Regions from separate parts of the Tumebacillus lipolyticus genome, predicted to be linked through region 1. Evidence: riboswitches for the same ligand, from Rfam matches in the RefSeq annotation. Region 1 holds a riboswitch; the other holds the start of a gene.
What was found. A riboswitch is a leader RNA that binds a small molecule or an ion and turns the genes downstream of it on or off. The one in region 1 is predicted to bind S-adenosylmethionine.

Region 1 (14,888 bases):
TTGGCGATCAGGCGCTCTACCGCTTCTACGCCGCTCAGCTCAGGCATGTTGATGTCCATGATCACCACATCAGGTTGCAGCCGTTCGACCAGCTCGATCGCCTGTTTTCCGTCCCCAGCCTCTCCGATCACTTCCAGATCATCTTCCGAATTGAGCAGGTTGCGAAGTCCATCTCGCAAGATCGTATGGTCATCGCAGAGCACCACCTGTATCGTCATCTCATTCGTCCTCCTTCAGCGGGATATTTAGCATGATCTCCGTTCCACGACCTGGCGAGGTGGTATATTCCAGGGAGCCGCCGATCTGGTCGGCGAGCACATGTAGGTTTTCGATGCCAAATGAATGCCTTTTTACCGCTTCCAACATCGCCAGACCAAAATGAAACCCTTTTCCATTATCTCGAATCAGAAGTGTTACGCAGTGACCTTCCTTACGAAATTGAACCCATACTTCGCTCGCTTCCGCATGTTTGATCACATTTTGCAAACTTTCCGAAAACACCTGATAGATGGCGCTCGTCACATCCTGCTTGAGCTGTGCGTTCAGCTCGGGCGCCTCAAAGTGCACCTGCAGCCCGTGCGTCCGCTCCACCTCGTCCAAATAGGCGCGCATCGCAAGCCCGAGTCCTACGTGCGTGTAGGGAGCGGGGCGCAAGGAAAAGATCGAATGGCGCAGCGTGGTCGCCGTCTGTCGCAACATCTCTTGCAGTTGGAACAGCCCTTCCGCCTGCGCTTCCATTCCGTTCTGTCGACGCATCATCTCCAATTGAAAGATGGCGGAGGCGAGATCTTGGGCGATGCCGTCATGAATCTCGTGGGCGAGGCGGTTGCGCTCTTCGACGAGGAGTCGCTTTTCCCGCTCTGCCATGTACAGCATGTTCTTCATCGCCACACCTGCGTGCGAGGCGAAGATCTCCATCAGTTGCAGTTCGCGTCCGACGAAGGAATAGGAGTCGCGTTTGCCAAGCGAGATCACCCCGGCAACCTTGTCATCGATGACGATCGGGACGACCAGCAGGGAGCGAGTGCCCGGCTGAGTCTCGCCCGGCCAAAAGCGCGGGTCGCGCACAACATCGTTTAACATCTCCGCAACGCCGCTCTCCGCAACAGCGAGCGCGATGCTCTTGTCGCGCGGCAGCATGCTGCTGGTGACTTCGCTCGGGCAGGTGCAAACTTTGCGCCGCAGTTCCCCTTCCTCCATCAGATAGAGCACACCGCAGTGACCTTTGACCATGCTGACAGCTCGCTCGATCACCTGCTCCAACACGGTGGGAACTCTGTGCTGTTGAGTGATCGACTGGGAGACTTCGAACAGCGTGATCAAGCTTTTTTTCGCCTGATTGAGCGTGTTGAGCAGATAGCTGATAAAGCTGATCGCCGCAAGCGGCAGGAAGAAGTAGACGATCCCGAGCAGTCCGAGTTCATTGATCTGCTCATGCGTGCTGAGATAGAGCATCAGGCTGGTATAGGTGAGGCTGACGCTCATGTCGGTAAAGATCATGCGCACGATGTATGGCCGATATTGTTTGTCAAAAGCGCGAAGCTTCGTATACCACATGAAGACCAGCACTGAGAGAAATTCGAAGATCAGATGTGTGGCAAACATTTGCGCAAATTCATAGGGGAACTGCCCGGGCTGTCCTGAAAACAGCGGCGACAACCAATTGACCGCATAGCAGGACACGATCACGAGCGTCACGCGGGCGAAGGCGTTAAACAGGATGGTCTGCACTGTCTGCCGGTTGGCCGTCTGCACGATCAGCAGGACCATCGCGGAGAGCAACCCCGCGCCGAGCGCACCTGTCGTCAAGATCATCGCGTACATCAGCGGAAACGAGAACGAGATGTTTAGCCGCCCGATTTTTATAGGATATGTGTCGATCACCAAGATGAAAAATGTCAAAACGAGTAAAGCGTCTAAGTCCTGAAAAGCGGAAATTCTCCAGCCGATCAGCAAACCGAGCGCCCAAAAGCAGAGAACCACCGCCCACTGCTTGGTACGAAACTTCAGAAAAATAAGCATTCAACCTCCAATCTAAAGGAAGTTCACAAGGTGTAAGCGTTAGACTATTTCAAGGAAAATGCAGAAATCCCTCTTTAAAAGATTTCGAACATGGAAATGATTTTTTGTGGTGATCAAAATGGAGATCAACTTTTTGAGCGGAAAATTCAAATCGAGCTGACTGCCAACCAGACGCCGATGGCAATCCAGTTTCCTTCAGCTCGACAGCGAACGGGGAAGAGAAATAGCTTTACAAAAGAAAGTAACTTTGTTATGATATTCGCTATGGAAATGGAAATACTGAGCAGTGAGAAAATAATTGAACAAAGAGGTGCTTTCGAATGACGCAAGGACAAATGACTGCGCAGGAGGCAATGCGCGCTCGCCATTCTGTTCGCAAATATGAACCGACCATGCCGCAAGAAGATCTGACGCAAATTCTTGAGCTGGCAGCGACCGCTCCTTCCGCTTGGAACCTCCAGCATTGGCGCTTTCTGGTCGTGACCGGGCAAGAGAACAAACAGCGCCTGCTGCCGATCGCTTATAACCAACAGCAGGTGGTGGACGCTCCGGCGGTGATCGTCATCCTTGCTGACCAAGAGGCTGACAAATCGGCAGACCAGATCTACAACCAAGCGGTGGAAGCGGGCACGATCCCTCGCGAGATCGCCGACATGATCCTCGGCCAGATCAAGCCGGCCTACGCGAACAACCCGCCGCAGTTCGGCCATGATTCGGCGCTGATCAACGCATCTTTCGCAGCGATGCAATTGATGCTTGCAGCCACATCGCTCGGCTATCACACCTGCCCGATGGCAGGCTTCGACCGCGACCAACTGGTGCAAGAGCTGAACATCCCGTCCCGCTTCTACCCGACGATGATGATCACGCTGGGCAAAGGCACCGATGAGGGCCATGCGTCCACTCGTCTGCCGCTGGGTGATCTCGTGATCAAAGAGCGTTTCGAATAAGATCGAAAGTTGAGATCATAAGATCGATTGTTGAGATCGACATCATGATCAAAAGCGGTCCTTTCTGCTTGGCAGAGAGGGCCGCTTTTCGTTATACTGTTCAGAAAACATCAGGGAGCGAGAGCAGATGGAAGTTATGAAAACGGCAGTGCTCAAAGATGGACGACAGCTGACGATCCGCGATGCGCGAGCGGCAGATGCGGCAGCGGTGATCGAGTATGTCAAGCGAGTGGCGGGGGAAAGCGATAATTTGACGTTTGGCGCAGAGGAGTTCAAGGTGACGCCGGAGCAGGAAGTCGAGATCATCGAGCAACACTTTGCGGCGGACAACATGGTCTTTCTGATCGGGTTGATCGACGGTGAGGTCGCAGCGATGCTCAATTTCCAAGGCGGCACCAAACGGCGCACGCGCCACAGCGGGGAGTTTGGCATCTCCGTCCGCGAGAGCTTCTGGGGGCAAGGCGTTGCGACGGCGATGCTCCAGGCTCTGCTCGGCTGGGCGAAGGGGACGGGCGTCGTTCGCAAGATCAACCTGCGCGTTCGCACCGACAACCAAAGCGCCATCCACGTCTACAAAAAGCTCGGATTCACCGAAGTCGGTCGGATCAGCCGCGAGTTTCTGATCGACGGCGTTTTTTACGACACCTATTTGCTGGAGATCGAGATCGACGAGGCATAGAGCACACGCCTTGCACATAGGGTGGGAAGGGGACATTCTCTTCCCAATCCTTGCGAGGAGGCGTTTTGATGGAAACGACCGCTTTCAAGCTCAACCCGCGCACCACAGATTTTGTCAAATCGAAAACGATCAAAAAGCTGTTTATCGGGGGGCAGTTTGTCGAGTCGGCAAGCGGCAAAACCTTTCCGACCTACAACCCGGCAAACGGAGAGATTCTTGCGTACGTATCAGAAGGGGAGCAAGAGGATATCAACCGAGCGGTCGCCGCAGCTCGCGATGCGTTCGAAGCGGGCCCGTGGTCGCGCATGCAGCCACAGGAGCGAGCGCGCTTGATCTATACGCTCGCCGATCTGATCGAGCGCGACGCAGACGTGTTTGCGGAGATCGAAACGCTCGATAACGGCAAGCCGATTCGAGAGGCGAAGCATGTGGATGTGCCGCTGACCGTCGAGCACTTCCGCTACTATGCGGGCTGGGCGACCAAGATCACCGGCGACGTCGTCGCGGTCAACGTGCCGAACATGCACAACTATGTGCGCCGCGAGCCGATCGGCGTCGTCGGACAGATCATCCCGTGGAACTTCCCGCTGCTGATGGCAGCTTGGAAGCTGGGGGCAGCGCTTGCGACCGGGTGTACGGTCGTCTTAAAGCCGGCAGAGCAAACGCCGCTCTCCGCTCTTTATCTGGCCAAGTTGATTCAAGAGGCGGGCTTTCCGCCGGGCGTCGTCAACATCGTGTCCGGCTTTGGCGAGACGGCAGGCAAGGCGCTGGCAACCCATCCGGATGTTGACAAGGTAGCGTTTACCGGCTCGACAGAAGTTGGCAAGCTGATCATGAATTATGCGGCAGACAATCTGAAGCGCGTTTCGCTCGAACTTGGCGGCAAGAGCCCGAACATCGTCTTCCCTGACGCCGATTTCTCCCGCGCGGTGCCAGGTGCGATGCAGGCGATCTTCTTCAACCAGGGTCAAGTCTGCTCGGCAGGTTCTCGCCTGTATATCCACAAGAGCGTCTATGACAACGCGCTATCCGACATGGTCGCCTATGCGGGGAAAAAGGTGCGCCAGGGCATCGGCCTCGATCCGAAGACGACGATGGGGCCGTTGGTGACCGAAGAGCAGATGAACCGCGTCACCGGATATATCGAAAAAGGTCTGGAGCAGGGAGCAAAAGTTGCGATCGGCGGGTCGCGGGCAGATGGGGAGTTGGCAGACGGCTATTTTGTGCGTCCGACCGTCTTCTACGATGTGCAAGATGAGATGACGATCGCGCAGGAGGAGATCTTCGGCCCGGTGGTGGCAGCCATGCCGTTCGATGATATCGAGGACGTGATCAAGCGCGCCAACCTGACCGCCTACGGTCTGGCGGCAGGCGTGTGGACGGAGAGCATGGCAACCGCCTTCCAGGTGGCGCACAAGCTGAGAGCAGGATCGGTGTGGATCAACTGCTACAACATGTTCGACGCGGCCTCTCCGTTCGGCGGCTACAAGCAATCGGGCATCGGGCGGGAGATGGGCGAATACGCGCTGGAAAACTACACGCAGATCAAGAGCATCTGGCTGAACTACAACTAGGCGATGGAGTACGACGAGATCATTCCAGGCCGACTGTACGCAGGCAAGCAGATCGATGCGGCCGGCTGGAAAGCTCTCCAGAAGCTCGGCGTAAGCTCGATCGTCAATCTGCGGACAGAGCCGGATCGAGTGCCTGCCGATTATCGGTGGCCGCTGCACGAGCATTGGTTTCGGTTGAGCGACACGAGCAGACCGCAGCTACAGCAGTTGGTGCAGATGGTGGATGCGGCGATCCACGATCTAAACGAGGGCAGGGTGCTCTATGTGCATGATGTGGCGGGGAGAAACCGGCTCGGCTTTTTTCTGACGGCGCTCCTGATGCGCATCGATCGGCTGCCGTGGCACTCTGCGCTGAAGCGAGCGCGGGAACTGCGCCCCGTGCTCGCGCCGCGCAGCCAATTTCGCGATCTGCTCGCCGAGTACCAGCGCTATCTGCAGATTCCAAACGGTTGACAGCGCGCGAGTCTGGTGATATCCTATCAACAATTCAATAGCATGTAAGCTCTTATCCAGAGAGGTGGAGGGACTGGCCCTTTGAAGCCTCGGCAACCGGTAGCTTTTTCAGCGATTAGGTGCCAATTCCAGCAAGACCGCAACGTCGCGGCTTGGCAGATAAGAGAGGTTCGCAGGTCCCATATGCGCATTCAACGCCTCTTCTTTTGCCAAAGGAGAGGCGTTTTCTATTTGCTGCCAGTCTTTATCTCGTTATCACGTTACTATGAACATGAATGAGTGGAAAGGTGGGACTACAAGTGAATCGGGTGGACGTTTTTCGACAGCGGTTGGGCACTGATGTATTGATCGGGGATGGTGCGATGGCGACCTGGCTGTACCAGCAGGGGAACGCGGTCGGCTCTTCAACGGAGGAGCTCTGTCTCAAAAATCCGGAGTGGGTGCGCGAAGCACACATCTCCTATCTGCGGGCGGGCGCGCAGGTGATCGAGACCAACTCGTATGCGGCAAACCGCGAGGGGCTCTCTCGCTACGGTTTGGAGAGCAAGACCACGCGGATCAACCGCGCCGCTGTGCGGATTGCCCGCGAGGCGGTCGAGGCGTCAGAGGCGGACGCATTCGTGCTCGGCAGCATCGGTTCGATCACAGCTGCCAAGGTGATGACGACGCAGGTCGAGGAGTTTCGCGACATCTTCGAGGAGCAGGCGGTCGCTCTGTTGCACGAAGGGGTCGACGGGCTGATCTTGGAGACATTTTTCGACCTGGAAGAGCTGTTGTTAGCGCTCGATGTGGTCGGGCCGCTCGTCAGAGCGTCCAGGGTGCCGATCATCGCTCAATGCTCGCTGCTCGACGTGGAGCGCACGCGAGATGGGTACCTGCTGAGCGACGCGTTTCACAAACTGAAGGAGGCGGGTGCCGATCTGGTCGGCTTGAACTGCCGATTCGGCCCTGCCGAGATCTTGCGCGCGCTCGAACGGGCGATCGTGCCGGCAGATGTCGGCATCTCCGCCTTCCCGAACGCGGGGCGCCCGGCGATCGTCGACGGAGAGTTCAGCTACAAGCCGAACTATCAATATTTTGGCGAGAGCGCCGTCCGCCTCTGGGAGCAGGGCGTGTCGTTGATCGGCGGGTGTTGTGGCACCACTCCTGAGCACATTCAAGCGATCTCAGGCGCCGTGGGCGGATTGAAGCGGCTGCCGAGAACCAATCCGGAGAGCGGGCCGCAGGTGGAAGTGTTCGAGCGAGAAGTGGTGCGCTTCCAACAGGGAGAGCAGCACTCGGTCGTCGATCTGGTGGCGAAGCGCCACACGGTGATCGTCGAGTTCGACTCCCCGCGCGAGCTCGAAGTGGATCATTATGTCGAGGGGTCGCTCGCCCTGTACAAAGCGGGTGCGGACGCGATCACAATCGCCGACAATTCGCTGGCCAACACGCGGATGAGCAACATGGCGCTCGGTTCGATCATCAAGCGGGAGCTCGGCATCGAGCCGATCGTGCACGTCGCCTGTCGCGACCGCAACCTGATCGGTCAGCAGTCGCACTTGATGGGCCTGCATGCGCTCGGGATGAACCAGATCCTGGTGATCACAGGAGACCCGGCGCGAGTCGGCGATCTGCCGGGGGCGAGCACCGTCTTCGATCTGTCCTCCTTCGATCTGATCCGCATGGTCAAGCAGTTGAACCAGGGCGTCGCCTTCTCCGGGCGACCGATGAAAAGTCAAGCCCGCTTTATCTGCGGGGCGGCGTTCAACCCGCACGTGCGCCATCTCGATGCGGCGGTTGCCCGCTTGGAGCGCAAAGTGGAGGCGGGTGCTGATTACATCATGACGCAGCCGGTGTACGATGTGGAGACGATGCTTGCGATCAAAGAGGCGACGAAGCACCTCAAAGTGCCGCTGTTTATCGGGGTGATGCCGCTCACCTCTTCGCGCAATGCGGAGTTTTTGCACAACGAGGTGCCAGGGATCAAGATCTCGCAGAGGTCACGCGAGCGGATCAAGCGATTTGAAGGTGCGGCTGCGCGGGCGGAAGGTGTCGAGATGTGCAAGGAGCTGTTGGAAGAGACGGTCAAACATTTTAACGGCATCTACCTGATCACCCCGTTCAACTACTATGAGATGACGGTCGAACTGACCAAATATGTGCGCGAGATCACCCAGAACGGACAGCTGGCGAGCGCGTTTTGATCATTGGAGCGAAAACCATCTGCTGCGGCGGATGGTTTTCTTGTTGTTCTCGACTTCGAGCAGGCTCGATCGAGGAAGCGAACTGCTGTAGAATCTGCGCCTGACCGTCGAAACAGGCTTTTTGATATACTGAACCTAGTGACGCAACAGCAGGCGAAAGGAGCGCACAACATGCCGACTTACAAAAAACTTGTCCGCGATCGCATTCTGGAGATCATCGAGAAAAACGGACATGCCTATACATACTCGATCCTTGATGAAGCGGCGTACCAGCGTGAACTCCGCAGCAAGCTCCAAGAGGAACTGCAAGAGTATCTCGACGCCGAGACGGACAAAGACAGCGTGGAAGAGCTTGCCGATCTGATCGAGGTCATCTATGCGCTGGCAAAGATTCATGGCGCTTCTGCCGAAGCGTTGGAAGCGGTGCGCAAGCAGAAGTCGGAAGCGCGTGGCGGATTTGAAAAGCGAATTTTTTTAGATCAAGTAGATGAGGAGACATCAAGAAAACCGGGCTGAGCGCAGCCCGGTTTTGTCATGTGGAGGAAGTCTATTTTTTCTCGTGGTTTTCTGGTGGGCACTCGACGAGAGCGATCGATTCTCGCGCTCTCAACTGCAGCGTGAGCAGCGCTTCGGCCTCCTGCTGAGCGGCGAGCTTATCGTCGATCTCCTCCTGTGTTAGATAGGCGGGGACCATCCGCTTTTCCTCTTCCTCAATCAGGCGACGAAACTCTGGAGAAAGAGAAGATCTGTCAGTCGGTAACCCTTCAATTTTGACTCGCACATACTCTCTGCCAGCGATGCGCTCCACAGTTGAAATCCCTCCTCTCGATTGGACAGCTGAAAGCTCCAATCGATCGTGATACAGAAGCATACCTTTTCACAGAACAAGAATTGGCAGTTATTATACCAGCTTTTTAGTCATTTGCAAGATTTCATTATTAATCAGAACTTTAGTTGAGTATGTTAATCCTTGTGTCAAGGCAAACAAGTTATCTATACTCAATTTGCAAAGGGTCTACCAGATATTTCTACAAGACACCAGAAAACGGATGGGATAGGAGTGACCTTCACATGTACACACTTGGTCAAAAGATCAAACAGACGCGCCTTCAACAGCGAATGACGCAAATCGACCTGGCGAAACATCTTTGCACTCCCAGCATGATCTCACAAATCGAATCGGACCGGGCTCGACCTTCCTATAAAATCCTCAATGGCATCGCCGACCGGCTGGGAGTACCGCTTGAGCATCTCCTGTCTAACGTCGATCTGAACGATGATTTTGTCTGCACCTATAAAATGGCGAAAGCGATGGTGGCAGCCAAGGCGTACTCGACAGCCATCCCGCTGTTAGAACAGCTGCTGAACAGCGCACAAGCACAGGTTGCCGAAGTGGACATCCTGTTCGAATTGGCCGAATGTTACATCCACGTCGAGCGGCAGGAAGAGGCGGACAGCCTGCTCAGCGATCTGCTCGAAACTGCCTTTCTGCGCCAAGACGAGCGGATGATCGCTCGCGTCTACAAAAGTCTCGGGCAGCTTGAGTTCGTCCGCAAACGATATCAGCTCGCCGCCTTTCATCTGCACAAAGCGAACGCAGAGGTGGAAAAGATGGAGGAGCGCGATTCCTATCTCCAAGCGAGCATTCTGGCAGAGCTCGGGGACGCATATGCCAAATCGGGGCAATTGGCCGAAGCGCTCGACTACTACCGCCGCTCGTCTTCGCTCTTCAACAAAAAGGACGATCTGGAGGAGATGGGCAACCTCTATCTCAACCTTGGCGTTTCCTACCACAAGCTGAACGATCTTGAAAAAGCGGCCGAATACTCGGAGCGGGCGATTCATATCTTCCAGTGTCTCGACAACATCGTGATGACGGTGAAGCTTCAGGTGAACTGTGCGGTGCTCTACGGGCAGACAGACAGAGAGGCGGATGCGGTCGCCATGCTGCGAAAAGCGATCGACAACCTGCTCAACCTGGGGAGACGGGAGGAGGCGGGCATGGCGACCGTCGAGCTCGCCACCTTGCTGTTGCAGCAGGGCGAACTTGCCGCCGCTGACGAATCGTGCGACCAAGCGCGCGCATTGCTTCCCGAGCTGCATCTCTACCAAGCGCGCGTCCATCGTCTGTACGGTCGCATCGCCGTCCAAAAGGGACAGCGCGAAGAGGCGATCCGTCGCCTGCAAAAGTCGGCCGATCGCTTGAAGCATACGGACGAGCTGGGGGAGTGGGGCGACACGATGCACGAGCTTGCTGAGCTGTACAAGCGCGAAGGTGATCTGCGAACGGCTGTCAGCATCATGCAGGAGATTCGCGGCTACACGAACGAGGCGATGCTGAAGCGGGGGATCGCCCTGTAGATCAAACGGTTCGAGGGTGATGGCGAACGATCTGACAGCCGTCTATCATCCTTCTCTCCTTTCTTGCATAGATTGTAGCAAGAGGGGGGAGGAAGATGAGCCAACTCAATCCGACCGGATATCACTTGATGATCGCAGCCGGACGGTATGGTCTCCCGCTTCAGCCGAGCGCCTCGCTGTTCTCGAAGCAACGAATGCCGAAGCAGGAGCGTATGATCAAGCAGGTGAAGAAGATCAGCGCATCGACCCCTCCGCGCCGCCCCCATGTTCCGCGGGAAGAGTGGGAGCAATACGCGCAGTTGCGCCAACAGATTCGTGCGCTGCAAAGCTCGTATGCAGAGCGAAAAACCGGACAGCCGAAGTAGGCTCGTCCGGTTTTTCTTTTCGCAGCGAGGCGGTCTGCTAGCGCTCAAGCTGATAGAGCTTCCCATTTTTCGTTGTCCCGAACTTGTCGCCCGTAAACCCTCGCTTGCGCAGTTTCTTTTGCAAAAAGATCATGCAGGCCGCATGGCTGACGATCAGCACTTCTTCGTCACCCTGTGCGAGAATGCGATCGAGCACCCCGCCGAGCCTTTGTTCAATGATCGATGACGAGCTGGAATGAATGACTTTGTGAAAGATCGCATCTTCTGACAAACGATCATGCAGTTAAATTGCAGATTGCTGCATCGAGCTGTATACTGGGGATATTAGAATATTTTAACTATTATCACCTGAACAAATTTTCAAGATTGAATTGAGTCAAGCGGGCAAGGGGGAATCGGAGATGAAGCGCAGCGGTTGGTCGCTCGCAGCAGTTGGACTGATTGGAATGTCTGTCATGCTCACAGCATGTTCTGACACGGCCGATCCAATGCCGATCACTGCACCGGCAAATCAAGAGAGCAAGCTGTGGGAGGCAAAGTTCGAAAAGATCGTGCAAGGCGTGACCGTCAAGCGGAAGGAAGCGTTTGAGACGTCGTTTATCGAGCTTGACGAGCGCTTTCAGGGAGTAGAGTATCAGTTCGATCTCCAAGTGCCCTATGAGGTCACCGATCCAGAGACGCTTTCGAGGATCGAAGTGGAGGTCGTGTTCAACGAGAAATTGCAGGAAGCGACCGGGATTCGCGGTGCTCGCGTGCCGCTGCAACAGCAGAGTGCGGAAGACACGCATTCGAAAACTTTCACCGTTCGCGTGCCGACCAGATATCAGGCGAACGTGGACGAGTCGGAGCTGGACATGCTGATTCAGAATCAGGATGAGGTGCAGATCGAGCTGTATGTGGATGGGAAGAAGGTCAAGGACCTGGTGTAGCAGAGGTTTCGATGCTCACAGCACAGGCTTTTTAGCGAATGGCAGTCCCGGAGCGGGGGCTGCCGTTTCTCGTTGCAGATCGATCGGGGCAGGGGTGTGGGGTAGCTCGCCAGATATCAGCAGAAGCGGGCTCGCAGCGTCCCTCATACCATCGATTCACATTTTTGATCTGATAACTATATTTCTCTGCATGTAAAGATATTCATTCATATCCATTCGTTTACATTAGCGAGGGACATGCAACTGTTTTCACATTTTGTTATAATTATGACAATATGGACAGGCGGAGCAGGGGTGAGAACGATGTCTCTGGAAATGGACGCAGATCAGCGAAACCGCATCATCGGGGAAAATCTGCGCAAGTACAGATTGCTCAAAGGGCTGACTCAAGATGAATTGGCAGAGGGAATTTGCAGTGTGAGCCAATTGAGCAAGGTGGAGAATGGAAAGACCTACATCAAACGCACCCTCCTCAGACTGATGGCAGAACGCCTCGGGGTGACCGTTGAGCGAATTGAAATGCTAGACGCTTTACAAGAAGAGTTATCCGAACGGCTGCAGCTCGCCAAGGACGCCGACACGGCGAACAATCTGGAGAAGTCGTTTCAATATCTGCAAGAAGTGTTGACCCAGAGCGAGGAACAAGGCTATCACAACCTGTACCTCGAAGCATCGCTGTTGGAGTGCAAACTGCTGAACAGAAGGCGGGAGCACCAGCGCGTGATCGACAAGATCCAAGCGATGATCGATCAGCATCTGGTGGCAGATCCCACGCTCAAGCTGCTGTTGCTGTACGAGCTTGGACATGCGCACGAGCAGATGGGCAACATGGTGGCCGCCTACGACTACTATTGTCGGGCGGATGAAGAGTTTGCCTACGTGGAAGGAAGGGACGAATTTCGGTTGAACGTGCTGTTCAACCTGGTCAGCTGCCACATCACGATGCAAAACTACCGCAGCGCGCTGCGCTATGCGGAGAAGGCAGAGCAGTTGGCCAGCGCCTATTCGCGGCATCTCTTCCGGCTGCGCGTCTCCTACATGAAGGCAACCCCGCTGCAAAAGCTGGGCGAGTCTGCCAAAGCGGAGAAGATCTATCTCTCCTGTCTGCGCGAAGCGCAGGAGAACTCGTTTCTGCTCGATGTCGGGCTGATCAACAACAACATCGGCAATCTGTACTGGGAGCGAGGGGAGCACAGCCAGGCGCTCGCACATTATCAGCGGGCCCAACAGGTGTTTGAGCTGCTGAACGAGGAGCTGTACGCCTGTGAACCGCTGCTTCATCTGGCGGAGATCTCCCAAGTGGAAGGGGATGTGGATAAGGCGCTCGAACTCTGCCAGCGCGTGCTGCAGATCACAGAGCAGATCGGGACGAACGCCTACCGAGAAAGAGGTCAGGCCAAGCACCTGATGGCTCGCATCAAAGCGGATCAGGGTCGATTTGATGAATATGTCTCCCAACTCGATGAAGTGCTGTCGATCTACGAGCAGCATCAGCTGATGCGCGAAGCGTATGAGGTAGCGGTCGAATTGGGCGACAAACTATATGAGCAAGAGGACGGGCGCGCTGTGGAGCTATACCGCAAGGCGGTCGAGTTTAACAAGCGGAGCCAACAGATCGGCATGCGGCGGTAAGCGCACAACCTGCTTCGCCGAGGGCGATCTGCCGACCAGTTCCTATAGGGAACTGGTTTTTTTCGTGGGAAAAAGAATGGTGCATCCGCTCTTGAGGCAATGTAAGAATAAGGAGGAGATGGCAGATGTGGCGTGCATTGCTGGTGGCCGGCGTGTTGCTGATGTCGCCGGTTCCTTGGCCCGCTTGGCCGAAGATAGCCGATCAGGTGCTGTTGGAAGCGCCGATCGAGCGTCAGCGACCTGAGCTTGACAACGGCTGTGAGGTGGTCAGCCTCTCGATGCTGTTGCGACATGCGGGCAAGCCGGTCGGTCGACTCAAGCTCGCAGAGGAGGTCGCCAAAGATCGAACGGAGCTGCGGATGGATGCGCAGGGGCGCATTTTGTACTGGGGCGATCCACACCGCGGCTTCGTCGGAGATATCACCGGGCTGCGCAAAGGATATGGCGTCTATCATCGACCCCTGTTCGAACTGCTCGATCGCCATCTGCCAGGGCGGGCGAGAGATCTGACGGGGGGCGACTTCGAGCGAGTGTTGCAGAGCGTGACGGCAGGTCGCCCGGTCGTGGTGTGGACGACGAGCATGTTCGATCAGACCAAGCAGTGGGTGACGTGGAACAGCCCGTCCGGTCCGATCTATGCGACATTTCACGAACATGCGGTGCTTTTGGTCGGCTACACGGCGCACACGGTGACGGTGAACGATCCGCTCGATGGCAAGCGCAAGACGGTCGATCGCACCCGCTTCTATCGCTCTTGGGAGATGATGGGCAGACAGGCTGTCACCTACGAGTGAGCCGATCGTCCCGTCGGTGCGAAGACGGCGGGAAAAGCGAAGCGGATCGGCAGAACATGCGGAAGATCTTTTCTGCAGGCACGGGAGCAACCCGTGTCTTTTTGTTTGGTAGGATTTCGGGTATGATAGCGAAGAGTGACGAGAAAGGAGATGAGAGGATGACATCATCTTTTCATACATATAATCTACCCGACTATCAACTACAGGCGTTGGCAAAAGCGGGCATCGCCGCACCGACGCCGATACAAGAACAGGCGATTCCGCTGATTGCGGCCGGCCGCGATGTGGTGGGGAAATCCCGGACGGGCACAGGCAAAACGCTCGCCTACCTGCTGCCGCAGCTGCAGAGGATCGACGTGACCAAGCGCGCCTTACAGGTGCTGATCTTAGCGCCGACGCGCGAGTTGACCATGCAGATCGAAGGGGCGATCAAAGAGTACACGGCGGGCAGTGAAATTCGAGCGCTCGCCTTGGTCGGCGGGGCGAACATCGACCGGCAGATCGAACGGTTGAAGGAGAAGCCGCACATCGTCGTTGGCACGCCAGGGCGAGTGAAGGATATTCTCGGACGCAAGAAGATGAAGATGCATGAGGTCAGATCGATCACGATCGACGAGGTCGATCAGATGCTGGAACTCGGCTTTTTGCAGGATGTGGAGGCGGTGCTGAAAAGCGCGATGCGCGACCGCCAGCTGCTGTTCTTCTCGGCGACGATGTCAGAAGAGGCGAAAAAGATTGCCAAGCTGTGGATGCGCGACCCCGCCTTTTTGGAGACAGAGGCGGGCGCGATGATCGGACAGATTCAGCACGTCTGGTTCTCGACAGGCAAGGAGGACAAACCGGACACGCTGCGCCGCCTGGTGAGGGCGTACGACGTCAACCGCGCGATGGTGTTTGTCAACGAGACGAAAGGGCTCTGGTGGCTGGTGCAGGAGCTGCGCAA
Region 2 (14,888 bases), on a different contig from region 1:
GAACGGCCAGAAAGCTCGGATCAAGCTGATGACCGCGCTCGCCGAAACGGGCGATGTTCCCCATTTGAAAAAATATTTTGACCAAGACTAATCTTCATTTCGCGACAAAAAACGTCTGCCAAGCATGTTGGCAGACGTTTTTCATTTTGCTTAGACCCAACCGCGCAGTTGGCATGCTTCTGCCATGCGACGGCAACCGACCATAAACGCTGCCAATCGCATATCGATCTTGCGCAGCTTGGCCGTTTCGTATACGGAGTTGAAAGAGCGGGACATGATCGTCTTCAGACGAGCATCGACCTCTTCTCCCGACCAGTAGTACCCTTGATTGTTTTGCACCCATTCGAAGTAGGAAACGATAACACCGCCTGCGTTTGCTACCACGTCTGGCACGAGCAGCACGCCGCGATCGGACAGGATCTTGGTCGCTTCGATCGTCGTAGGACCGTTGGCCGCCTCGACGACGATGCTCGCCTTGATGTTGTGCGCATTGCGCGCTGTGATCTGGTTCTCGATTGCAGCCGGAACCAAAATGTCGCAATCGAGTTCGAGCAGCTGTTGGTTGGTGATCGTGTTTTGGTAGAGTTTGGTCACCGTACCAAAAGAATCGCGACGATCCAACAGGTATTCGATGTCGAGACCATTTTCATCGTGCAAGCCGCCGTAAGCATCGGAGATCCCGACCACTTTCGCACCTGCATCATGCATAAATTTTGCTAAATATCCGCCCGCGTTGCCGAAGCCTTGAACGACAACCCGTGCGCCTTTAAGTTGAATCCCCTTCACTTTGGCCGCTTCTTCAATCGCGATAGCTACGCCCCGCGCAGTTGCAGAATCACGTCCATAAGAACCGCCTAGCACCAACGGTTTTCCGGTGATGAAGCCCGGCGCGTCAAACTCGCGGATGCGGGAGTATTCGTCCATCATCCATGCCATCGACTGCGAGTTGGTAAACACGTCTGGAGCCGGAATGTCTTTTGTCGGGCCAACGATCTGCGAGATTGCGCGCACATAGCCGCGGCAGAGACGCTCCAATTCGCGGAAAGACATCTCGCGCGGATCGCAGATGATGCCGCCTTTCCCACCGCCATACGGCAGGTTGGCGATCCCGCACTTCAAGCTCATCCAAATTGCCAATGCCTTCACTTCATCTTCGGTTACCTCCGGGTGGAAGCGAATGCCACCCTTCGTCGGTCCGACCGCGTCATTATGCTGTGCGCGGTAACCGGTGAACACTTTGACACTGCCATCATCCATGCGCACCGGAATCCGAACGGTGAGCACGCGAAGTGGCTCCTTGAGCAACTCATACATGTCTTGCGCATAGCCCAGTTTATTCAGGGCTTCTTGAATGACAAGTTGAGTGCTGGTCAACACGTTCAAATTTTCAGCAGGCTCGTTTGCATTAGCATTTGACGGCAAATTCTGGGTATCCAATCGACTCGACCACCTTTGAACTTTTACAGGTATTCGTGAACCTTCAATCAATATACACCTTACCTCTGTTCATGGAAAGGTGAGCTAACACCTTTCCTGTTCGAATCTACCGCGTACTCGGTCAAGAAGAGTGTTTTGGTTCGTTTTTTAGCAAAAACAGTTCGTTTCCGCCTACGATCTCCGTTTTTCAATCGGCGAACCGCTTTCCGGTTCCACCTTTTCCCCTTCATCCGGAAAATCGTCAGGATTGTCAACAACGACCATCGTCTCTTCATAGCCGCGCGCCTCTGGCAAAATCGGTTCTGGAGCATCGTCAGGATTGTCAAACGCGATTCCATCCTGTCTGTCATCTTTGCGCGAGATCGCATGAAAGGGCTTCATCCGTTCTCCCCCTTTGGCTGGATTCGCAGATTAGTTTGCCCAGAACTTACACCGCGGATGCTCTCGATGTGCAAAGGCATCCTAACCTACGCTTCGCAGATGTCAGGATGCCTCATCGATAGTTTACTTCAATTCAACTGAAATTTCCACAGAATGATCAAATCATTTTGACAATATGGACAAATGGCGCTTTTTTTGATCGTTTAACCGTTTTGTAACGCCTGTTCCAGATCGGCGATGATGTCTTCCGGATCTTCCAAGCCGACCGATAGGCGCAGCAGACCGTCTGAGATTCCTCGCTTGTGGCGCTCCTCTTTCGGCATCCCCGAGTGTGACATCGTTGCCGGATAGGACAGGATGCTCTCCACCCCGCCGAGCGAGACTGCCACGAGCGGAAGTTTTACCGCCCGCATCAGCCTTTTGGCCCGCTCTTCAGTTCCCAGATCGAACGACAGCACCGCACCCGAGCGGCTCGACTGCTCCAGATGCACACCATGCCCTTTGTGCGCGGCAAGCCCGGGATAGTACACTTTCGCCACCTCTTCTCGGTTCGCCAGCCAGCGCGCCACAAGCTCAGCGCCATCGCAAGAAGCGTCCATGCGCACTTTTAATGTTTTGATCCCCCGCTGCAGCAAGAAGCAATCCTGCGGGCCAAGCACAGCGCCAAACGAGTTTTGCAACTGCTTCAGTCGGTGTCCCAGCGCTTGATCTTTCGTGACCGCAAGCCCTGCAACGACGTCCGAATGTCCGCCGAGGAACTTGGTTGCGCTGTGCACCACCACGTCGATGCCATGATCGAGCGGACGCTGTAGATACGGGGTCTGGAACGTGTTGTCCACGATCGTCAGCAGCCCGTGCTCCTTGGCCAGCTTCGCCGCTCCGGCCAGATCGGTGATCTGCAGCAGTGGGTTGGAAGGCGTTTCTAAGAGCAATCCTTTCGTGTTCGGTCGGATCGCTGCCCGAATGTTCTCCAGGTCGGTCACATCGACAAAGGTGGTCTCGATCCCCAGCCGGTTGAGCACGGTCGTCAAGATCCGAAACGTCCCACCGTAGATGTCGTCGGTCGCGATCAGATGATCGCCTGCCGAAAAGAGCAGCAGCGCGGTGGAGATCGCCGCCATGCCAGAGGCGAATGCAAAGCCTCGCGTTCCCCCTTCGAGCGTTGCGATCGTCCGCTCCAGCGCCTCGCGCGTCGGATTGCCTGAGCGGGCGTACTCATACGGTTGCGCCTGGTCGACATCCTCTTGATGAAAGGTCGATGCTTGGTAGATCGGCACAGCTGATGCGCCTGTCGTTCGATCGATCTCATTGCCCGTATGCAACAGACGGGTCGCAAATGACAGCTCTTGGTTCTCCTTCAATTAGACCAACTCCCCTTCCTGTTCTGCGATCTCGCGCTCCGAAGCTTCAAACGCTCGTGCGAGGTCCTCGATCAGATCGCGATCGTGCTCGATGCCGACCGACAGTCGCAAGAGCGAATCGGTCACACCTAAGCTGTTGCGAATCTCCTCTGGCACATCGAAATGCGTCTGCCTGGCCGGGTAGGTGATCAGCGACTCCACGCCGCCCAAAGACTCGGCGAAAGCGATCAGATCAAGATGTCGCAACAGCGGTTCGACCAGCCGTTCGGATACCAGTTCGAACGACAGCATCCCGCCGTATCCTTCCGCTTGGGAGATGTGCACCTCCCGCCCCTGATGAGCGGCAAGGCCCGGGTAGTAGACTTTTTTCACCAGAGGATGCCCATCGAGCCACTCGGCCAGAACTTGCGCGTTTTGCTGATGTCGCTCCATGCGCAGCGCGAGCGTCTTCATCCCTCTCATCAGCAGCCACGCGTCCTGCGGACCGAGCGTTGCACCGATCGAGTTTTGCAAAAAGTAGATTCGCTCCGCCAACTCCTCTTCGCGCGCGACCGCAACACCTGCCAGCACATCGTTGTGCCCGCCCAAATATTTGGTCGCACTGTGCACCACCACATCGGCGCCCAGCGTGAGCGGGCGCTGCAGATAGGGCGTCATAAACGTGTTGTCCACGATCGTGATCAACCCGTACCCTTTTGCCCATCCGATCACCTCGCGCAGATCGGTGATCCGCATCGTCGGATTGGTCGGGGTCTCGATGAAGATCGCTCGCGTATTTTCCTGCCGTGCGGCTGCCACCTCGGTCAGATCTTCTGTGTTGACAAACGTCGTCGTGATGCCTTGACGCGGTAAGATCTGTTCCAGCAGTCGATAGGTCCCCCCGTACAGATCATGGGAGACGAGCAGATGGTCGCCCTGACCGAACAGCCCGAGCACGCCTGCGATCGCCGCCATCCCCGAGCCGTAGGCAAACCCTCTCACCCCGCACTCCAGGGTGGCGATCGCATCTTCGAGCGTCTGACGGGTCGGGTTTTTCGTACGCGTATAATCAAATCCGGTGCTCTCGCCAAGCCGCGGGTGACGATAGGTCGTCGAATGATAGATCGGTGTCGAGATCGCCCCGGTCACATCTTGCTTATTGTTGCCGATTTGCGCTAAACAGGTATCCAAATGCATGCGAATTCCTCCTGAATGTAAAAAGACCTCTCCCGAGTCGAGAAAGGTCTTTGGAATCCACAAAGAGCGCTTTCTCTCATCTGCCAGATCGCTCTCGCAATCTGTTGGAATTGGCACCGTGCACAAAAATCGTGTCGGTTGCCGTGGCATCATCGGGCCAGTCCCTCCGCCTACTCTTGATAAGAGAATCTTTTCTTTTTAGTTTGAATGATCTAAACATACCGCCTGCATCTGCTGTTGTCAAGCATAATATTGTCACTCATAGCTGGTCAAGACGGTAGCAAACTAATGCTGATTCGATCTGACTCTCAAGGAGTGACACCATGACTGCGACCCAATCGAAACATGCGATCCGCTTCTGGCCGCTCTTCGCGCTGGCAACCGTGCCGTTGATCATGGTGCTAGGCAACTCGATGCTCATCCCCATCCTGCCACAGATGCAGCAGGAGATCGGGATTTCCAAATTTCAAGCTTCGCTCGTCGTCACCCTGTTCTCCGTTCCCGCAGGCGTGATCATCCCTCTCGCCGGCTTTCTGTCCGATCATTTCTCCCGCAAAATCGTCATCGTCCCCTCGTTGCTCCTTTACGGAGCGGGCGGCATCATCGCCGGCCTCGCAGCTTGGCTGATCGACAAACCGTACGCGGTGATCATGGTCGGGCGCGTGCTGCAGGGGATCGGAGCGGCAGGAACGGCGCCGATCGCGATGGCGCTCGCCGGCGACATTTGGAGCGGCGCTGCTCGTTCGAAGTCGCTCGGCCTGATCGAAGCGGCCAACGGGTTCGGCAAGGTGGTCTCCCCAATCCTCGGCTCTCTGCTCGCTTTGCTCGTCTGGTATGCGGCGTTTTTCGCCTTTCCGCTGATCTGTCTCCTCTCGGCAGCTCTTGTCTACTTTTTGGTCAAAGAGCCGAAGAAACAAGGTCGATCACAATCGTTTCGCGCCTATGTAGGCTCGTTAAAAAAGATCTTTCAAAAACAGGCCAAGTGGTTGCTCACCGCCTATTTTGCCGGTGCGCTCGCCCTGTTCATCCTGTTTGGTGTGCTCTTTTATATCGCCCAGCTCCTCGAAGAAACCTACAAGGTTGCCGATCTGCTGCGCGGTGCGATCCTCGCGATCCCACTCTTGGCGATGTGCACCGTCTCCTACGTGACCGGAACGAAGATCAAGAAGAACATTCAGCTGATGAGGATCTTGATCCTGGTCGGGTTGACGTTGATCGGAGCACCGCTCGCTGTGGCCGCCTTTTTTAAAAATCCATACGTGTCGCTCGGGCTGCTGGTGATCACAGGCGTGGGCACCGGTCTTGTGCTCCCCTGCTTAAACACGCTGATCACCTCCGCTGTCCAACAGGCGGAGCGCGGTGCGGTCACCTCTTTGTATGGCAGTGTGCGCTTTTTAGGAGTTGCAGCTGGCCCACCGATCTTCGGAGCGCTGATGGATACGCCAAAGCTGATGTTTCTGATCATGGCAGGGCTCGCAGCCCTTGCGGTCGTGCTGGCCTTCTTTCTGCTCAAGCTCGAACAGGGGGGCGGCGGTTCCGATCCGCGGCGCTATGAAAAGATCGAACAGGAGCGAAAGCTTTTGACGCGGATGAAAGCGCGGGCGTAATCAAAAGTGTTGCATCCAGACAGAGATCCTCGGCGATCCCTACCGCTCAAACACAGACAGAAACCCTTCAGAGCAATGTCTGAAGGGTTTCTACACGCTAGGCGATCGGTGTACCATTTTGAATCGGTTCATCTGGCCGCAAGAGCACCACATCCCCCTCTTCTGGCACACCGCCGATCACCAAAACTTCAGATTTGAAACCGGCAATGCGCCGAGCGGGAAAATTGACGACTGCGATCACCTGTCTGCCGATCAGCTGCTCCGGTTCGTATCGCTTGGTAATTTGCGCCGAAGAGCATTTGATCCCGATCTCACCAAAATCGATCTCCAGCTTGATCGCAGGTTTTCGCGCTTCTGGAAATGGTTCTGCTTTTATCACCGTGCCTACACGGATATCCAACTTTAAAAAATCTTCGATCGTCGCCATCTGTTTCCCCCCGTTTTGATTTCTCTAACTATACGACAATCCGCAAGCAAATAAAAGCATCGAATACCCTTTGTGAAATCGAGGATTGTACCTCCTTCACCATCGAAACGCATTTTTCATAGGATGGAACAGCCCACGCTCCGATGCTGACCATCGGGGGTTGGAAAGGAGGCAGAATGTGTATGCTTCATTCTACGTCCGCCCGGGCATGGGATGATATCTTGCATGATCCGCTACCTGGCCGCACCGCCAAGCCGCGCGCGTCCAGCGGGCTCACCATGTTGATCGATACAGGACTTGGACTCGGTGAGATTCGCGACCTGGTGGAGTTAGCCGGTTCTTACATCGACTATGTCAAGCTGGGATTTGGCACATCAAAACTGTACCCTGTACACGTCCTTCGCGATAAGATCGGATGGTTGCAAGCTCATCAGATCGAAGTCTATCCGGGCGGCACATTTCTTGAAGCTGCTGTGCTGCAGAACTGTTGGAAATCTTTCTTGGCGCGATGCCAAGAGCTCGGATTTCGCACGATCGAAGTGTCTGATGGTACGATTCCACTATCTCGCGAGCTGCGGCAGCAAGTGATTCGCTACGCCAACAGCCAAGGTTTGACGGTGATCACCGAAGTGGGCAAAAAAGAGGACGGTCTGTACCTCCCCGTCGACGTCCAGTTGGAGTTGATCGATGCCGACCTGGAAGCGGGCGCCTTTAAGGTGATCCTCGAAGGGAGAGAGTCGGGCAAAGCGGTTGGCTTTTTCGATGAGGACGGATCGATTCGTCACGATGATTTCACCAAGCTGACCTCCCAAATTCAGCACCTCGATCACCTGATCTGGGAAGCGCCGCTGAAGTCCCAGCAGGAGGAATTGATCCGACTGTTCGGCCCGAACGTCAATTTTGGCAACATCAATCCGCGTGACATCATCTCGCTGGAGGCGCTCCGAATCGGGTTGCGCAGCGACACGCTTCGCATGACGCTGTAAATCACCGTTCTGCAGTTCATGGTCTACCTTGTCCCCCTCCTCCATATAATCTGTATTGAAGTCGTAGCACGTGAGGGGCGGTCAACGTGGTCGGTGAGATGATCCTCGTCGTTTTTATCATCATTGGCATCGTCGCCAGAGCTAGCATCCTGGCCACAGCTGCCAGCATTTTGCTCATTCTCAAACTGCTCAGCTTGCAGCGTTTCTTTCCAACGCTTGAGCGACGAGGGCTGGAGCTCGGCCTGCTGTTTTTGATGATCTCCGTCTTGATTCCGCTGGTCAACGGCAAGATGGCGACAAAAGACCTGCTCAACGCCTTCCTGACGGTCGGAGGGGTTTGTGCGATCATCGGTGGGGTGTTGGCCACCTATCTGAACGGTCAAGGGCTGTATATGTTGAAGATGGACCCCGCCTTGATGATGGGGCTGGTCATCGGTACTGTCATCGGCATCGTCTTTTTTAAAGGAATCCCGGTCGGTCCGCTGATGGCGGCCGCGATCGCTGCCATATTGTTCAAGATCTTCAACTACATCTTTCGCTAACCACCAATAAAGCTCCCCGCCAGTTCGGCGGGGAGCTTTTGTTAACACGTACTTAGTGCAGGGGAAAATGCTTGGTGATCGTCTGAACAGCATCACCATCCATCACTCGTTTCCCATATTCATCGAGCATCGCCTTTGTCGTAGGCGATAGCTCTCCATATTCATGCAAGACGGACCAAAACATGTCGTACATCTCTTCCCCGACCTCATCTTCCTCGAAGTACAGATGGTAACGCTCCTTGTAATGGTACAGTGTGCCCCCGACCGCTTGCAGTGCTTGCAGCGAATGCGCGGCGGAGATCACATCCTCCAGATCTTGAAACACGAAGGTGAAAGCGCCGAACGGATCGGGAGCGACTGCTGTCGGCAACGCGTCATCGTCCTCTTCCTCTACCGTTTCTTGCTCTTCCAGTTGCAACGCCGGCAACTGCGTGACGACCACGACGACTCCTTCGGTCGGCATGGTGAAAGCTTCCACTGCGATCGGCCCTGCCACTTCGAAGCCGACTTCCAGATACGCTCGCTCCATCATATCCCAAAACAGCTCTTGAACCTTTCGGCCGTTTTGCCAGATCTCTTCCCGGTCAATACCACGTTGGTCGAGGTCATCGTAAGTGAGCATAATTCGCACTTTGTTGTCTCCGAGCCTCTCTACGCGCATTCTCATCACTCCTTCGCAGAGAGATAGGGTGCTTCTTGGTTCATTACCTATCATTATGCAACGACAAGATCACCCGTTCTGTAAGCGAGGTCACTTTGCCAATTCATAAATCGCTTTGGCAAAAATTTTGGTGCATGAGAGCAAATGACCCACTTCCCAGTGCTCATCCCTCTGGTGCGCCACATCCGGTTGTCCGGGGAATTGAGCACCAAAAGCGACCGCATTTGGAATCGCTCGCGCATAGGTGCCACCGCCAGTGGTCAGCGGCGTCGCCTTCTCCCCCGTCTCTTCCTCGTACACCTTCAGCAGCGTCTGCACGATCTCCGACTCGATCGGCACATAGTGCGGTTTCATGTTTGCAATGCCGGGATCTGATGTTTCGAACCCTTCTGGGCCCACCTTGTCTTCCACCAACTTCAACATGTCCGCATCCGTCTTGTCGACAGGGAAGCGCAGGTTAAAGGTGAACGTCACGCTGTCAGCATCCACTTTCGCCAGACCGAGGTTGCTCGTGAGCGGGCCTGTCGCATGGCAGACCATCTGCACGCCGATGCGCGCACCTTCCGTGTCCACTTCGGAGAGAAACGACCATGTCTCGCGGTCTGCCGTATCGAGTTCGCGCAGCAGTTTCCCCGCTTGGACGATCGCGTTGATCCCGGTGTGCGGCGCCATCGAGTGGACGGACACCCCCTCGACAAACAGGGTGATCTCACCAGCTGCTACCTGCAGTTCGTGACGCACGCCCTCGCGAGCTGCCACCTCCTGAATGGTGGTTGCCACCGCCTGTGCGTCCCCTTTGACCGAAAGCACGACGCGGCAGCCATCTGGAACCATGTTCACCCGGTTGCCGCCTGTCAGCTCACGAACGACGACAGGTGCAGATTCGAGGTTGGCGCGCTTCTTGTTCAAGTTGAAGCAGTAGATACCCTTTTCAGCGTGGATCAGCGGGAAGTCTGCGTCTGGGGTAAACCCGCCGATCGGGTAGGGCTCCTTTTGAAAATAGTGATCCATACAGCGCCAATTCGACTCTTCGTCCAAGCCCATGATCAGCCTGACTTTTTTGCCCAGCGCGACACCCGACTCCTTGATCGCTTTCATCGCGAAGAGAGCGGCCATCGTCGGCCCTTTGTCATCGATTGCGCCACGCGCATATATTTTCCCGTCGTGGATCTCTGCACCGAACGGCGGATAGGTCCAGCCTGAACCTACCGGAACCACATCGAGATGACCGAGCACGGCGATGTAGTCATCACCCTCACCAAATTCGATGTGACCCGCGTATCCATCCACATTTTTCACCGCAAAGCCAAGCTCGCGGCCGAGTTGCAACACATAGTCGAGCGCTTCTGCACAGCCTGGGCCAAACGGTTGGTCAGGTGCTGTCTGCTCCCCGCCAACCGAGTTGATCCGCAAAACCCCCTGTGTTTTCTCGATGATCTGTTCGCTGTTTTCATCAATCCACTTTGCAAACATCCTATGCAGCTCCTCTCTCCGTTTTGTATGATTTCAAAAAAGTCTAGCGCTTCGTCCACACCTGATGATTCACCAGGGAGAGCGGATGCTCGCCGCGCAGAACGAGAAGCGCGTTTTCGACCGCGATCTCCGCCATCTTCGTCCGCGTCTCAAGCGTTGCGCTGCCGAGATGCGGGGCGAGCACCACGTTTGGCAGAGCGAGCAGATCGGGATGAACGATCGGCTCCTGTTCGAAGACGTCGAGCCCTGCCCCGGCGATCTCACCATGTTGCAACGCCTCGACCAGCTCGCTCTCCTGCACGACGGAGCCCCTCGCCGTGTTGATCAGATAGGCTGTCCGCTTCATCTTCCGAAATTCCGCGCGGCCGAACATGTGATGCGACTCTGGTGTGTAGGGCATGTGCAAGGAGACGAAGTCGGACGTTGCTAACAGCCGCTCCAGCTCGACATAGGTCAGCCCGTGCTCGCGCTCGATCGCTTGGTCAAGCTGGCGGCGATTGTGGTAGCAGACGTTCAGCTCAAATGCGCGCGCCCGCTTGGCCACCGCAAGGCCGATGCGACCGCAACCGACGATGCCGATCGTCTTCCCCGCAAGCTCGGTGCCGAGCAGCATCTGCGGTTCCCAGCCCTGCCAGCGCCCCTCGCGAACAAATCGATCCGCTTCGACGATGCGGCGCGAGACGGCCATCAGCAGCGCCCAAGCGATCTCTGCGGTCGCGTTGGTGAGCACCCCGGGCGTGTTGGTGACTGGGATGTTCAGCTCCGTCGCGGCGGCGATGTCGATGTTGTCAAAGCCGACCGCATAGTTGCTGATCACCTGCGGCCTCGCACTCGCGAGCAGGTCGCGGTCGATTCGATCGGCCAAGGTGCAGATCAGCGCGTCGTGCTCGGGAAGCAGCCTGTGCAGTTCCTCCTGCGTCGGCTGACGCTCCGCCGAGAACACGGTGACCTCACAGTGCTCGAACAGCTTTTTCATACCCGCCTCTGGCAAAGCGCGGGTGACGAGAACGCGCGGTCGCCTGTTCATCTGCTCACCCCCGGTCTGTCGAAGCCCGCTCGATGATCGAATGCGGCAGGCGGACGGTGTAGTCGTCGATCGGCTCATCGTTCAGCAGTTTGGTCAACAGCCGCATCGAGACGGCGCCAAGATCATAGGTGGGCTGAGCGACAGTCGTCAAATCGGGTCGCACCATCTTCGACAGGCGCGTATTGTCAAACCCGATCAGGAGCACATCGTCAGGCGCGTTCCCACCCCGATCGCGGATCGCATTCAAGTAGCTGAGTGCGAGCTCGTCCGAAGCGGCGACAACCGCTTCGGCGCGGTGCCCCGCCTGCAGAAAGCGGTCGACAGTGTCCAGACCTCCTTCATACTTCATATCGGGAGCGTGTAAGATCAAGGTGTCCTGCAAAGGCTGGCCCGCCGCAGACAGCGCTCGCTCGTACCCGCTTCGGCGCTCCATCGTCACCCGGTGCGAGGTAGGACCGCCGATAAAAGCGATCGAGGAGATTCCTTTGCTCAAGAAAAACTGAGCTGCATCAAAAGCGGCCGACTCATTGTCGATCGAGACGGACGGAATGCGACCTTCCGGATCTTCGGTCGCGCAGAGCACGACGGGCAGCTGCGCTTGCTCAAATGTCTTGACGATCTCTTTGGTGATCTGCTCCGAGATGAAGATCAGACCATCGACCTGCTTTTCCCACATCGTCCCGATCAGGTCGATCTCGCGCTCTTCTCTCGCGTCTGAGTTGGTGAGAATAATATGGTATTGATACATGGTTGCAATATCTTCTATGCCCCGCAGCACTTCCGCATGAAAGAGGTCGGAGACGTCGGGCAGGATGACGCCGATCGTCTTCGTCCGCTTGCTGGCCAGCCCGCGGGCGACAGCGTTCGGTCGATAGGCGAGCTTTTCGATCGCCGCTTGAACCTTCGCTTTCGTCTCGTCCTTTACGACTGCCGTACCGTTTAAAACGCGGGAAACGGTCGCCATCGAGACGCCCGCTTCTCGTGCTACATCGTAGATCGTCTTGTTCACGGGAAACTCCCCTTTTATCAGTGCAAATATAGCCTCATTTTACCATACGGCCGCTCAATTTCGAAACAGAATGCGCTCGAAGCCCGCATGAAAAACTAAGCGGCGGTAACTGCCCGCTCCTTCGCCGCGCACAACCGCCCGCTTACCACGACCCGCTTTCAGCCGCTCGTTCAGCCTTCGGTCGGGCGTGTGATCAGTTCTTGTCCCGACTCAAGCGCCCCTCGAATCTTCTGGAGCATGTAGCCGATCCCCTTGCATCCTTGCAGCGGTGTGTGATAGATTCGTGTCTCTCCCATGATCGCAGGAACGATCTCCGCATATTTTCTGCCCCCGAGGATCGTGATGTCCTCATATGCATCAATCCCCTTTTCCCACACCTGCCGTTGAAACCCATTTAGATCGATGTTCCGCAATGGGCGCTGTGTTGAAAAGCGCACATCATAATTTTCTGGCACGAGATCGCTCGGTCGAAGAAAGCCGTGTTTCGCCGAGAGAATCACCCAATCATCGCCAAAAAAAGTTTTCGCGTAGGACTGACAAAGCTGATGGAATGTGCCGAGATAGGCTCGTTCCGCCTCCACTGGACCTTCCGTATCGGGATGACGATCCCAAAGCTTTTTCGCGCCGCAAGGAATGATGCACAGACGTTTCACAGCGCAGCACCTCCATGGATCAGATTGGTGATGAGTATAGCACATCTCGCACTTCTGCAAGTAGACACCGCCACAAAAGTATGCTTGTGAACGAATCAGGAGGTGCTTTTCAGATGGCTTACAAAGGGCAAAAATTTAACAGCTACAGTTTCGAAACCAAGAAAAAGGCGATCGAGATGTTGTTGTGCGGCATGACCAAACAGGAGGTGGCCGATACGCTTGGGATCTACGATCTCGACCGTTTAAAGGTATGGATGCGCAAATATCGCGAGGAGGGCGAGGTCGGACTGCTCGATCGCCGTTCGTCTGCGCACAGGAAACGAGCGATCGGCGTTCAGCGCATCGAGCGAGCAGAGCTCAAGCGCGACATCATCGAAAAGTGTATCGAGTTGCTCAAGCGAGAGGGCATGCGATAGTGAGATTTGCTCTCGCTTTCTTGATCAGAATCGTGCGCGCAGTCGCGCCTGTGTACCGCCGATGAGCGAAACGGAGCTCCGTTCGTAAGCGGTGGTCTCTTTTTGAAAAAAACGGACGCCTGCGTTTCGCAGGCGTCCATCGTATCAGCTGATTCGTTTACAGCCATGCAGATCTCATCAGGCTGACGGTGCGGGCGACTCGTTGACAACATCCTGTTTCTCGTTGAGAATCCGGCTGAGCAGAAGCAGAACGATCACCGCGATCAGCGACATGAACAGACCTGCGATCACAAAAGTACCACCGATGCCGATCAAGCTGGACAACCAGGCTCCTAGTGCCGGAGCGAGCAACATCGAGAGGGCGGTGGTCGCAGTCGAAACACCGGACACCCGAGCGATCAGATGTTTGGGCGTCTCCTTCTGGATGATGAAGGAGAACGGAATCATCGCTGCGGCCGAAAAGATGCCGAAGAAAAGGAAATAGAGAAACCACATCCACAGCCCTACGGTGATCACTTTCAGGCCGCCAAGCCCGATCACCACGTCGAGGAGGCCGCAGATGAGCGCCAGTGTGATCAGCATGTGCAGAGGTTTTTTATGCCATCTTGGGATCGAGCCCATCAGCAGTGCACCCACGACAGAGCCGATGCCAAGCGCTGAGACGAGATAGCCGAACGCATGCTCGCCGAGCCCGACGTCTTTCGTCCAGATGACGAGCATTCCATCATAGAGCAGGACGATGAACATGCCGATCGTCATCAGGATGATCGAAACGGACAGGATGCGCTTCGACTTCACGTGCACGATCCCTGCGGCGAACTGCTTCCAAAAGTGTTGACCGCGCTCCGACTCGTTCGCTTCGCTTTTCAGCGGAGGCAAAAATGCCAAAAAGAGAGCGGACAGGAGCAAGAAACCGATTTCCACCAAAAACACTTGCCGCGCTCCGATCAGCGGGATCAGTGCGCCGCCGAGCATCGGAGCGCCAATCTGCGTGAGGTACATCGACATCTGCCCGAGCGAGATCGCCTGGGGCAACAGATCGTCGCTGACCAGCGAGCGAATCGCCGACATCCGCGCCGGATTGTATAGCGTAGCGACACATGCGCGCAGAAAGACGAGCGCTAACATCAGATACAGGTTGGGCACGAAAAACAAGCCCAAGATGACCACAGCCCTGATCAACACGCAAGTGACCATCAGCATTCGCCGTGGCAGTCGGTCCGCCCAAACGGCCACGACCGGACCGATGAAAATCCAAGGCAAAGCGAGCACGATCATCATCGAGGCGATCTCCGTCGCCCCCATGCCCCATTCGTAGGCGATGACGACCGCGAGGGCGGTCATATCAAGCCAGTTGGCCGAATCGGAGAACAGCGAGCCGATAAACAGGTTGCGAAAGGAACGCTGCTTGACCGGTGCAAACATCGATTGTTTCTGTCCCATCTCTTTTCCTCCCAGCGATTGTTCGTTACAGCGTCACTCTCTTTCGCTGATTCCATCGGCCGTTCTGCTGCCGTGAAAGAGAGTCTGATGGCTCGGGCAGGCTGCCGGTCGGCAGGTGCCGGCAGAACGTTCGTTGGCAGCCAACGCGTTCAACGGTCAACCGAAGTTCGTACCCGATGCCATCTGGCAAAATCGTTTGCTGTTTTCCAAGGTCCAAGAAATAGTTGAGTATGTCTTCGATGTTGCTTGGATCAAGGCTCGTAAATAAAATCAATAAATTAAGTTTAAT

Region 2: another riboswitch for S-adenosylmethionine. It lies ahead of ACFSOY_RS01710 (trans-sulfuration enzyme family protein); the one in region 1 lies ahead of ACFSOY_RS06990 (bifunctional homocysteine S-methyltransferase/methylenetetrahydrofolate reductase).

What each region holds. Positions count from the first base shown of each region.
Region 1 covers NZ_JBHUIO010000005.1:351,835-366,722, reverse strand. The annotation lists gene ACFSOY_RS07025 (response regulator) at 1-218, opposite strand, end outside; gene ACFSOY_RS07020 (GAF domain-containing sensor histidine kinase) at 220-2,022, opposite strand; gene ACFSOY_RS07015 (hypothetical protein) at 2,113-2,346, shown strand; gene ACFSOY_RS07010 (nitroreductase family protein) at 2,343-2,972, shown strand; gene ACFSOY_RS07005 (GNAT family N-acetyltransferase) at 3,100-3,651, shown strand; gene ACFSOY_RS07000 (aldehyde dehydrogenase family protein) at 3,720-5,225, shown strand; gene ACFSOY_RS06995 (protein-tyrosine phosphatase family protein) at 5,229-5,678, shown strand; SAM riboswitch class I at 5,728-5,844, shown strand; gene ACFSOY_RS06990 (bifunctional homocysteine S-methyltransferase/methylenetetrahydrofolate reductase) at 5,966-7,864, shown strand; gene ACFSOY_RS06985 (phosphoribosyl-ATP pyrophosphohydrolase) at 8,036-8,380, shown strand; gene ACFSOY_RS06980 (hypothetical protein) at 8,412-8,672, opposite strand; gene ACFSOY_RS06975 (helix-turn-helix domain-containing protein) at 8,936-10,225, shown strand; gene ACFSOY_RS06970 (hypothetical protein) at 10,321-10,590, shown strand; gene ACFSOY_RS06965 (hypothetical protein) at 10,628-10,786, opposite strand; gene ACFSOY_RS06960 (hypothetical protein) at 10,992-11,519, shown strand; gene ACFSOY_RS06955 (helix-turn-helix domain-containing protein) at 11,823-13,151, shown strand; gene ACFSOY_RS06950 (C39 family peptidase) at 13,277-13,945, shown strand; gene ACFSOY_RS06945 (DEAD/DEAH box helicase) at 14,104-14,888, shown strand, end outside.
Region 2 covers NZ_JBHUIO010000002.1:497,282-512,169, forward strand. The annotation lists gene ACFSOY_RS01690 (asparaginase) at 1-91, shown strand, start outside; gene ACFSOY_RS01695 (Glu/Leu/Phe/Val family dehydrogenase) at 151-1,422, opposite strand; gene ACFSOY_RS01700 (hypothetical protein) at 1,609-1,818, opposite strand; gene ACFSOY_RS01705 (trans-sulfuration enzyme family protein) at 2,022-3,161, opposite strand; gene ACFSOY_RS01710 (trans-sulfuration enzyme family protein) at 3,180-4,355, opposite strand; SAM riboswitch class I at 4,429-4,541, opposite strand; gene ACFSOY_RS01715 (MFS transporter) at 4,679-5,962, shown strand; gene csaA (chaperone CsaA) at 6,060-6,389, opposite strand; gene comA (phosphosulfolactate synthase) at 6,572-7,375, shown strand; gene ACFSOY_RS01730 (DUF441 domain-containing protein) at 7,474-7,917, shown strand; gene ACFSOY_RS01735 (adaptor protein MecA) at 7,970-8,578, opposite strand; gene pepV (dipeptidase PepV) at 8,669-10,051, opposite strand; gene ACFSOY_RS01745 (2-hydroxyacid dehydrogenase) at 10,095-11,078, opposite strand; gene ACFSOY_RS01750 (substrate-binding domain-containing protein) at 11,083-12,087, opposite strand; gene ACFSOY_RS01755 (DUF6884 domain-containing protein) at 12,258-12,740, opposite strand; gene ACFSOY_RS01760 (helix-turn-helix domain-containing protein) at 12,854-13,156, shown strand; gene ACFSOY_RS01765 (MFS transporter) at 13,334-14,599, opposite strand.